Regions from separate parts of the Hylemonella sp. GW821-FHT10B10 genome, predicted to be linked through region 2. Evidence: predicted binding sites of a transcription regulator. Region 2 holds the regulator's gene; the other holds the start of a gene.

Region 1 (4,164 bases), on a different contig from region 2:
AAGGCATACGCGCCTTCGCAGCCGACACGGCCAAGCTCGATCAGTTGATACGGGCTGCTTAGGGACTGAGCCCGCGCTCAAAGAGGCACCCAAGAAAAAACCCGCAGCGTGCTAGCACTGCGGGTTTTTTCTTGAGTATCGAGTGACGTAACGTCACCCGATGCAGCATGAGGGCACAAGGCAAGGCGCAAACGCGCTGACAGTGCTTTTGACACGGCAAGCGTTTGCACCGCCGCCATGTGCCCCCAGGCAAGGAGCATTTACATGCCCATATCGCCCATGCCGCCCATACCACCCATGCCGCCAGGCATGCCGCCGCCGGCTGCGCCTTCGTCCTTCGGGGACTCGGACACCATGCACTCGGTGGTCAGCATCAGCGAAGCGACCGATGCGGCGTTCTGCAGCGCGGTGCGGGTCACCTTGGTCGGGTCCAGAATGCCCATCTCGATCATGTCGCCATAGGTGTCGTTGGCGGCGTTGAAGCCGTAGTTGCCCTTGCCGTTGAGCACGGCGTTCACGACCACGCTGGCTTCGCCGCCGGCGTTGAAGACGATCTCGCGCAGGGGGGCTTCGATGGCCTTGAGCACCAGCTTGATGCCGGCGTCCTGGTCGGCGTTGTCACCCTTGATGGTGCCAGCAGCCTGACGGGCGCGCAGCAGGGCCACGCCACCACCGGCCACAATGCCTTCTTCCACAGCAGCGCGGGTGGCGTGCAGGGCGTCTTCCACGCGGGCCTTCTTTTCCTTCATTTCGACCTCGGTGGCAGCGCCCACCTTGATCACGGCCACACCGCCGGCCAGCTTGGCCACGCGTTCCTGCAGCTTCTCGCGGTCGTAGTCGCTGGTGGCTTCCTCGATCTGCACGCGCACTTGCTTGACGCGGGCTTCGATGTCAGCGGCAGCGCCGTTGCCATCGATGATGATGGTGTTTTCCTTACCCACTTCGATGCGCTTGGCCTGGCCCAGATCGGCCAGGGTGACCTTCTCGAGCGACAGGCCCACTTCTTCAGCGATGACCTTGCCGCCGGTCAGGATGGCGATGTCTTCCAGCATGGCCTTGCGACGGTCGCCGAAGCCCGGAGCCTTGACGGCAACGACCTTCAGGATGCCGCGGATGGTGTTGACCACCAGGGTCGCCAGAGCTTCGCCTTCGACGTCTTCGGCAATGATCAGCAGCGGACGGCCGGCCTTGGCCACGGCTTCCAGCGTGGGCAGCAGGTCACGGATGTTGGACACCTTCTTGTCGTACAGCAGCACGAAGGGGTTGTCCAGCAGGGCAGCCTGCTTCTCGGGGTTGTTGATGAAGTAGGGCGACAGGTAGCCGCGATCGAACTGCATGCCTTCAACGACATCGAGTTCGTTCTGCAGGCTCTTGCCGTCTTCCACGGTGATCACGCCTTCCTTGCCGACCTTGTCCATGGCATTGGCGATGATCTCGCCGATGCTGGTGTCGCTGTTGGCGGAGATGGAGCCGACCTGGGCGATTTCCTTGGAGGTGGTAGTGGGCTTGGATGCCTTCTTCAGCTGCTCGATCAGGGCCGTCACGGCCTTGTCGATACCGCGCTTCAGGTCCATGGGGTTCATGCCGGCGGCCACGTACTTCATGCCTTCGCGCACGATGGCCTGGGCCAGCACGGTGGCGGTGGTGGTGCCGTCACCGGCGTTGTCGGAGGTCTTGGAAGCGACTTCCTTGACCATCTGCGCGCCCATGTTCTGCAGCTTGTCCTTGAGCTCGATTTCCTTGGCCACGGACACACCGTCCTTGGTCACGGTCGGGGCGCCGAAGGAGCGCTCGAGCACCACGTTGCGGCCCTTGGGGCCCAGGGTCACCTTGACGGCGTTGGCCAGGATGTTCACGCCCTCGACCATGCGTGCGCGGGCTTCACCGCCGAAAATTACGTCTTTAGCTGCCATTTGTCTTACTCCAGATTCAAATTCAAATGATTAAGTCGGATGGATAAATCGCGCTGCGATTTACTTCTCCACCACGGCAAACAGGTCTTCCTCTTTCATGACGAGGAGTTCGTCGCCGCCGACCTTGACGGTCTGGCCGCTGTACTTGCCGAACAGGACGCGGTCGCCGACCTTGACGTTCATGGCGATGATTTCGCCCTTGTCGTTCTTGCGGCCGGGGCCCACAGCCAGCACTTCGCCCTGGTCGGGCTTCTCGGCGGCGCTGTCGGGAATGACAATGCCGGAGGCAGTCTTGGTTTCGTTTTCAACGCGTTTGACAATCACGCGATCGGCCAGAGGACGCAGTTTCATCAGGGCTCTCCTAGAGTTTGAAACAAGAGGTTGGAAGATCTGAGGGCCGAAGTTGGCACTCATTAACTTGACATTGGACCCGGAGTGTTAGCACTCGAATCCAGTGAGTGCTAATCATAAGGCAATTTCAGGCCTTTTCAAGATCGCGGCCGGACAGGGGCGGCGTTGTGTGCAGGAAACAGGCGGAGGGAATAGTTCACGCTGGCCGGGGCACGCAGCGCTTGTGGCCAGGGGAGGGCAAAGGCCTGACCCATAATCAAAAGATGCTTCGGCAACAACGCGAGATTTTCGTCGGCTTCCTGATTCTCTGTGCCCTGGTCCTCGGGTTGATGGCCACCCACACTCTGCGGCGGGTGGACCAAGCGCTATATGACGAACAGTCGCGCTGGTTGCGTGCGCTGGCGCCGGGTGCCCTGCCGCAGGACGTGGTGGTGATCGGCCTGGACGAGCAGGCCTACGAGTCCTTTCCCGAGCCCTATGCCTTATGGCATCGGTACCTGGGGGAACTCTTCACCGGTCTGGCTGTTGCCCGCCCCGCCGTCGTGGGGGTCGCCGCACCGCTGCCGGTCCGCTCCTACGATTTCCTGATCAAGGGAGTCGATGCGCCCCTGCTGGACGGGGTTCGCAAGCTGCGCGCCACGACGCCCCTGGTGCTGGGCCAGCCCATGGGTTTGGAGCGCCATCTGCGACCCATCGCCCCCGAGTTGCTGCAGGCGGCCGGCGACGAGGCCTTGAGTTCATTGGTGCTGTGCGAAGACCGGGATGGCATCGTGCGTCGCATCAACCAACGCCGCTGTATCGACGAGGACCGCAACCCTTCTTTGGCCGACCTGATGGCCAAGGTGCTGGGGCGCGAAAGCTCGGCGCGCGGCCTGATCGATTACACCGTCGGCGGGCCGATCGAATACACCTCCCTGCAGACGGTGCTGGCCTGGCTGCGCCAAGGACAGGCCGACGAGCTGCAAAAGCTGGTCCGGGGGCGGGTGGTGGTGGTGGCCAGTCTGCTGCCCAACGAAACCCGTTACCGCCTGCCGGTCGCTCTGGCCGCCTGGGACCCCGAGAACCGAAGCGGCCCAGCCGCCCTGGTGCATGTGCAGGCCCTGCGCTCGCTGCTGGGGCGTGGTTGGGTCGATCCGGTGGAGACCACCCTGTCCTGGCCGCTGGCCCTGGCCATGGTGCTGCTCTGGTTCGGTCGCAATGGTTGGGTTAAGACGCTTGCATTGGTGAGCGTGGTGGTCTTGATCACAGGTGTCTCCGTGCTGGGACTGTGGCGTGGTTGGTACCTGCCCCTGGGCAGTCTGCTGGGGGTTGCACTGCTGGCCTTCCTGGCCCGCCTGACCTGGGAGTCGGTACGGCACTACCGTGAAAAGCAGGCGTTGCGCACGGCCTTTGCCGGCCACGTCAGCCCGCAGGTGATGCGTGCCATCCTGCGCGGCAGCCTGCAGCCCGAAACCGCAGGCCAACGTTGCCGGGTGACCATACTCTTTGCCGATATCCGTGGGTTCACGGCCCGCAGCGAGCAAAGCTCGCCCGAGACGCTGATCGAGTTGCTGAATGGCTATTACGCCGAAATGGGAGCGGCCATCCATGGGTGTGGCGGCGCCGTTGACAAATTCATCGGGGATGGCCTCATGGCCACTTTCGGTTTGCCGCAGCCGCTGGACGCACCGGAGCGCAATGCGCTGGAGGCGGCGCAGGACATGCTGGTGCGCCTGAATCGCCTCAACGACGAACTGAAGGCTCAGGGCCATGCACCGCTGGAGATCGGTATAGGCATCCATGTGGGTGAGGTGGTGGCGGGTTATGTGGGCTCGCGGCGGCGGCGGGATTTCACAGTGATCGGTGACCCGGTCAATACGGCTTCCCAGCTGGAGTACATGAGCAAGACGTTGGGCTACCC
Region 2 (4,164 bases):
TTTGTAGCGACGGGCCAGCGACACCCAGGAAGTCAAACGCGTGTCCAGCTCGGCCAGGCGCTCGGGGTCCAGATCGGTGCGGCGCAGGTAGGTGCGCAGACTGTGTACGCTGTCTTCCACCTGTGCCAGGCTGGAGTTCAGCACTTCCACCAGCGACTTGAATTCAGGCTCCAGATGCTCCTGATTTTGTAGCAATTGGCGGGCACTGCCCAAGGCGTGGGAAGCACCACCGTCTTCGCCCTCGAGCGCGTCCAGCGCGCCCTGGGCAGCGTCCATCAGGGCCTGCGCATGGGCCAGGCGGCTGTGGTCGGTGTTCAGCGTTTCCCATTCGCCGGCCTGCGGTGCCAGTTTTTCGATTTCGCCAATCTGCCAGCCCAGGCGCTCGCGCTCGCGTTGCAGCGTGTCCTGGGCCTTGCGGGCGTCCTCCAGGACGGTCTGGGTTTCACGCCATTGCTGCCAGCTCAGGGTGAGGGGGCTGGTGTCCAGTTGGGCATAGGCGTCGAGCAGGCCGCGCACGGCCTCGGCCCGCGTCAGGCTTTGCCAGGCATGCTGGCCATGGATGTCGAAAAGGCGCTCGCCCAGTTCGCGCAGCTGGGTTGCGGTGGCGGGGCTGCCGTTGATCCAGGCGCGGCTCTTGCCCTGCGTGTCCACAGTGCGGCGCAGTAGCAGGGTGAAACCGGGGTCGAAGCCCGGGTTGAAACCAGCTTCTTCCAGCCAGCCCAGTAGGGCGGTGCATTCACCGAACTCGGCGCTCACATCGGTGCGGTTGGCGCCTTCGCGGATCAGTCCTGTGTCGGAGCGCGCGCCCGTGACGAGCTGCAAGGCATCGATCAGGATGGACTTGCCGGCACCGGTCTCGCCGGTCAGCACGCTGAAACCGCTTTCGAGCTCGAGCTCAAGCTCGCTGATGATGACGAAGTCCCGCAGGACGATGCGCTTGAGGCTCATGAACCCGTGATCCCTTCGTTCCAGTGCAGCTTCTGCCGCAGGGTGTCGAAATAACTCCAGCCGCGCGGATGCAGGAAACGCACGCTGTGCTCCGAGCGCCGCACGATGATGCGGTCGCCCTGTTGCAAAGAGGCCAGGGACTGCATATCGAAGTTGGCAATGGCTTCGCGGTCCGAGGCGATCTCGATGGCCACCTCGGACTGGCTGGACAGCACGATGGGCCGGTTGGACAGGGTATGCGGCGCAATCGGTGCCAGGACCCAGCCGGCGATGGCCGGGTGCAGGATGGGGCCGCCGGCGGACAGGGAATAGGCCGTGGAGCCGGTCGGGGTGGCGATGATCAGGCCGTCGGCCCGCTGGTTGGCCACGAAATGGCCATCCACTTCCACGCGCAGCTCCACCATGCCCGAGGAATTGCCGCGGTGCACCACCACATCGTTCATGGCCAGGGTGTCGAAGACGCAGTTGCCGTCGCGCAGCACGCGCGCATGCATGAGCTGGCGCTGCTCTTCTTCGTATTCCCCGCGCAGCATGGGCGGCAGCACGGTCTCGAAGCTGCCGAAGGGGATGTCGGTCATGAAACCCAGGCGGCCATGGTTGATGCCGATCAGCGGCACGCCAGAGCTGGCCAGCTTGCGGCTGATGCCCAGCATGGTGCCATCGCCGCCCACTACCAGGCCCAGATCGCATTGCTGGGCGATGGTGGCCAGATCCTGCACCGGGTAACCCTCGAGGCTGGCATTGGTCGCGGTCTGCTCCTCCACCACCACGGCACAGCCCTGGGCCTGCAGAAAGGTGGCAATGTCGGCGAGCGCCGGGCGCGCGCGGCTGCCCTGGCTACCGCCAGCGACGGTCTGGTACTTGCCGATCAGGGCCACCTGGCGGAATCTGGAGTTCATTCGCAAATTACATCATTAAAATGATCCCATGCTCGATGACCGTGCCAAGTTGTTGCTGAAAACGCTGGTGGAACGCTACATTGCCGAAGGGCAACCTGTCGGCTCGCGTACGCTCTCGCGTGCGTCCGGTCTGGAGCTGTCGCCGGCGACCATCCGCAATGTGATGTCCGACCTGGAAGAGCTGGGCCTGATCGCCAGCCCCCACACTTCGGCTGGGCGCGTGCCTACGGCGCGCGGTTACCGCCTATTTGTCGACACCATGCTGACGGCCCAGCGTGAGCAGATTGCCACGCCCAGCCTGACGCCGGACCAGCCGCAAAAAGTCATTTCCAGCGCTGCCAACCTGCTGTCCTCGCTTTCTCAGTTTGTCGGCGTGGTCATGGCGCCGCGCCGTTCCTCGGTGTTTCGCCATATCGAATTCCTGCGCCTGGGCGAGCGGCGCATCCTGGTCATCCTGGTCTCGCCCGAGGGGGATGTGCAGAACCGCGTCATCTTTACCGAAACCGACTACTCGCCGTCGCAACTGGTCGAAGCCTCCAACTATCTCAATGCCCACTACATGGGCCTGACGCTGGAGCAGGTGCGCGAGCGCTTGCAGGGCGAGGTGGACACACTGCGTGGCGAGATTGCCAAGCTGATGCAGGCCGCAGTGACCGTGGGTACGGATGCCATGACGCAGGTGCAGGACGAGGTGGTGATTTCCGGCGAGCGCAATCTGCTGGCTGTGTCCGATTTTTCCAGCGACATGAGCCATCTGCGCCGTGCTTTCGATCTTTTCGAGCAAAAGGCCCAGCTGATGCGTTTGATGGACATTGCCGGGCAGGCCGAGGGGGTGCGCATCTTCATCGGCGGCGAAAGCCAAGTGGTGCCTTTCGAGGAGCTGTCTGTGGTCAGCGCCCCCTACGAGGTGGACGGCCAGGTGGTGGGCACGCTGGGCGTGATCGGCCCCACGCGCATGCCCTATGAACGCATGATCCAGATCGTGGACATCACCTCCAAGCTGCTGGGCAATGCGCTGAGCCACAGCAAATAGCAAACAGGTTCGCCCCGTACAATCACGCCTTCGGTCGGGGCGTTAGCTCAGTTGGTTAGAGCAGGGGACTCATAATCCCTTGGTCGGGGGTTCAAGTCCCTCACGCCCTACCATTCTCTTCATGAAGACCGGCTCCAAGCTTCCTGTTGCTGCCCTGGCGCTGTTCATTGTGGTGACGGCCTGGGGGCAAGGCAAGCCCGTTGAGATCCACGACCGGCTCCTGCCGGACGGGTCGGCACACAAAAGGGTGGCGCTGACGCTGGATGCCTGCACGGGCCGTTTCGACGGGGACCTGATCGGGTTTCTGATCCGCAATCGCATACCGGCCACCCTGTTCGTGACCAAGAAGTGGCTGGACGCCAATCCGCGTGGCGTAGCCGTCATCAAGGCCCATCTGGACCTGCTGGAGGTGGAGAACCATGGTGCGAACCACATCCCTGCCGTGATCGGGAAGGGGCGCACGGTCTATGGCATCCCAGGGGAACCCGACCTCGTCCATTTGCGCAGAGAGGTTTCCGAAGGGGCCCGCGCCGTTCAGCGGGTGACCGGTGTCGCACCTCATTGGTACCGGGGGGCTACGGCCGAATACGATGCCCGGGCGAGTGCCGAGATCGAACGCATGGGGTACGGCATCGCCGGCTTCTCGGTCAATGCGGATGCCGGTGCCACGCTGACGAAGCCAGCGATCGAAGTCCGCTTGAAAAACGTCAGGGATGGCGATGTCATCATCGCCCACATGAACAAGCCTGCGTCAGACACCGCAGAGGGGCTGGCCGATGGCCTGATCTGGCTGCTCAGGCAAGGCTTCGTTTTTGTGCGCCTGGACCAGGTGGAAATGCAAAGAATCCGTGACAAGAAGTAGCCAGGTTGACCCGAGCCATGTGCGGGCAGGCAGGACGCGCCTACTGCTTGCGCCGGATCACCGTCGCGCGTTTCTCGTCTTCCTTGTAGTAGTAACCGCGCTCCTGGTTGCGCCAGGTGCCCAGCCACAGCATGTTCAGCGAGATGGCGTCGTGGTCCTTGTCCGAGAAGGGGCGGTCGTAGGTGGTGACCACGCCACGGTAGATGCCGCTGGGGTTCTCCAGCGCTTTTTTCATGGCGGGGCCGGAGAAATCACCGCGCGAATCGAACATGGCGCGCACCAGCAGGTTGACGGCGTCGTAGGTCTGCGCGGCCGACATCATGGAGCCGATGGGCTGTTCCTTGCGGACCTTGTTGTAGTTGCGCAGGAAGGAGCTGTTGCGCTCCAGGAAGACGTTGGGCAGCACGGTCTGCACCATCAGC

What was found. The regulator HrcA, encoded in region 2, represses chaperone genes, less so after heat shock. The targets are predictions, from matches to a motif close to TTAGCACTCNNNNNNNNNGAGTGCTAA.
Region 1: groES (co-chaperone GroES) is a predicted target of HrcA. The motif match lies at 2,352-2,378, and genes of this name have one in related genera.

The regions. Positions count from the first base shown of each region.
Region 1 covers NZ_JBWKNN010000004.1:7,629-11,792, reverse strand. Annotated here, with positions in the region: gene tal (transaldolase) at 1-62, shown strand, start outside; gene groL (chaperonin GroEL) at 261-1,913, opposite strand; gene groES (co-chaperone GroES) at 1,974-2,264, opposite strand; gene AC07NT_RS15820 (adenylate/guanylate cyclase domain-containing protein) at 2,528-4,164, shown strand, end outside.
Region 2 covers NZ_JBWKNN010000001.1:381,180-385,343, forward strand. Annotated here, with positions in the region: gene recN (DNA repair protein RecN) at 1-948, opposite strand, end outside; gene AC07NT_RS01860 (NAD kinase) at 945-1,847, opposite strand; gene hrcA (heat-inducible transcriptional repressor HrcA) at 1,876-2,880, shown strand; tRNA gene AC07NT_RS01870 (tRNA-Ile) at 2,917-2,993, shown strand; gene AC07NT_RS01875 (polysaccharide deacetylase family protein) at 3,002-3,742, shown strand; gene AC07NT_RS01880 (ABC transporter substrate-binding protein) at 3,783-4,164, opposite strand, start outside.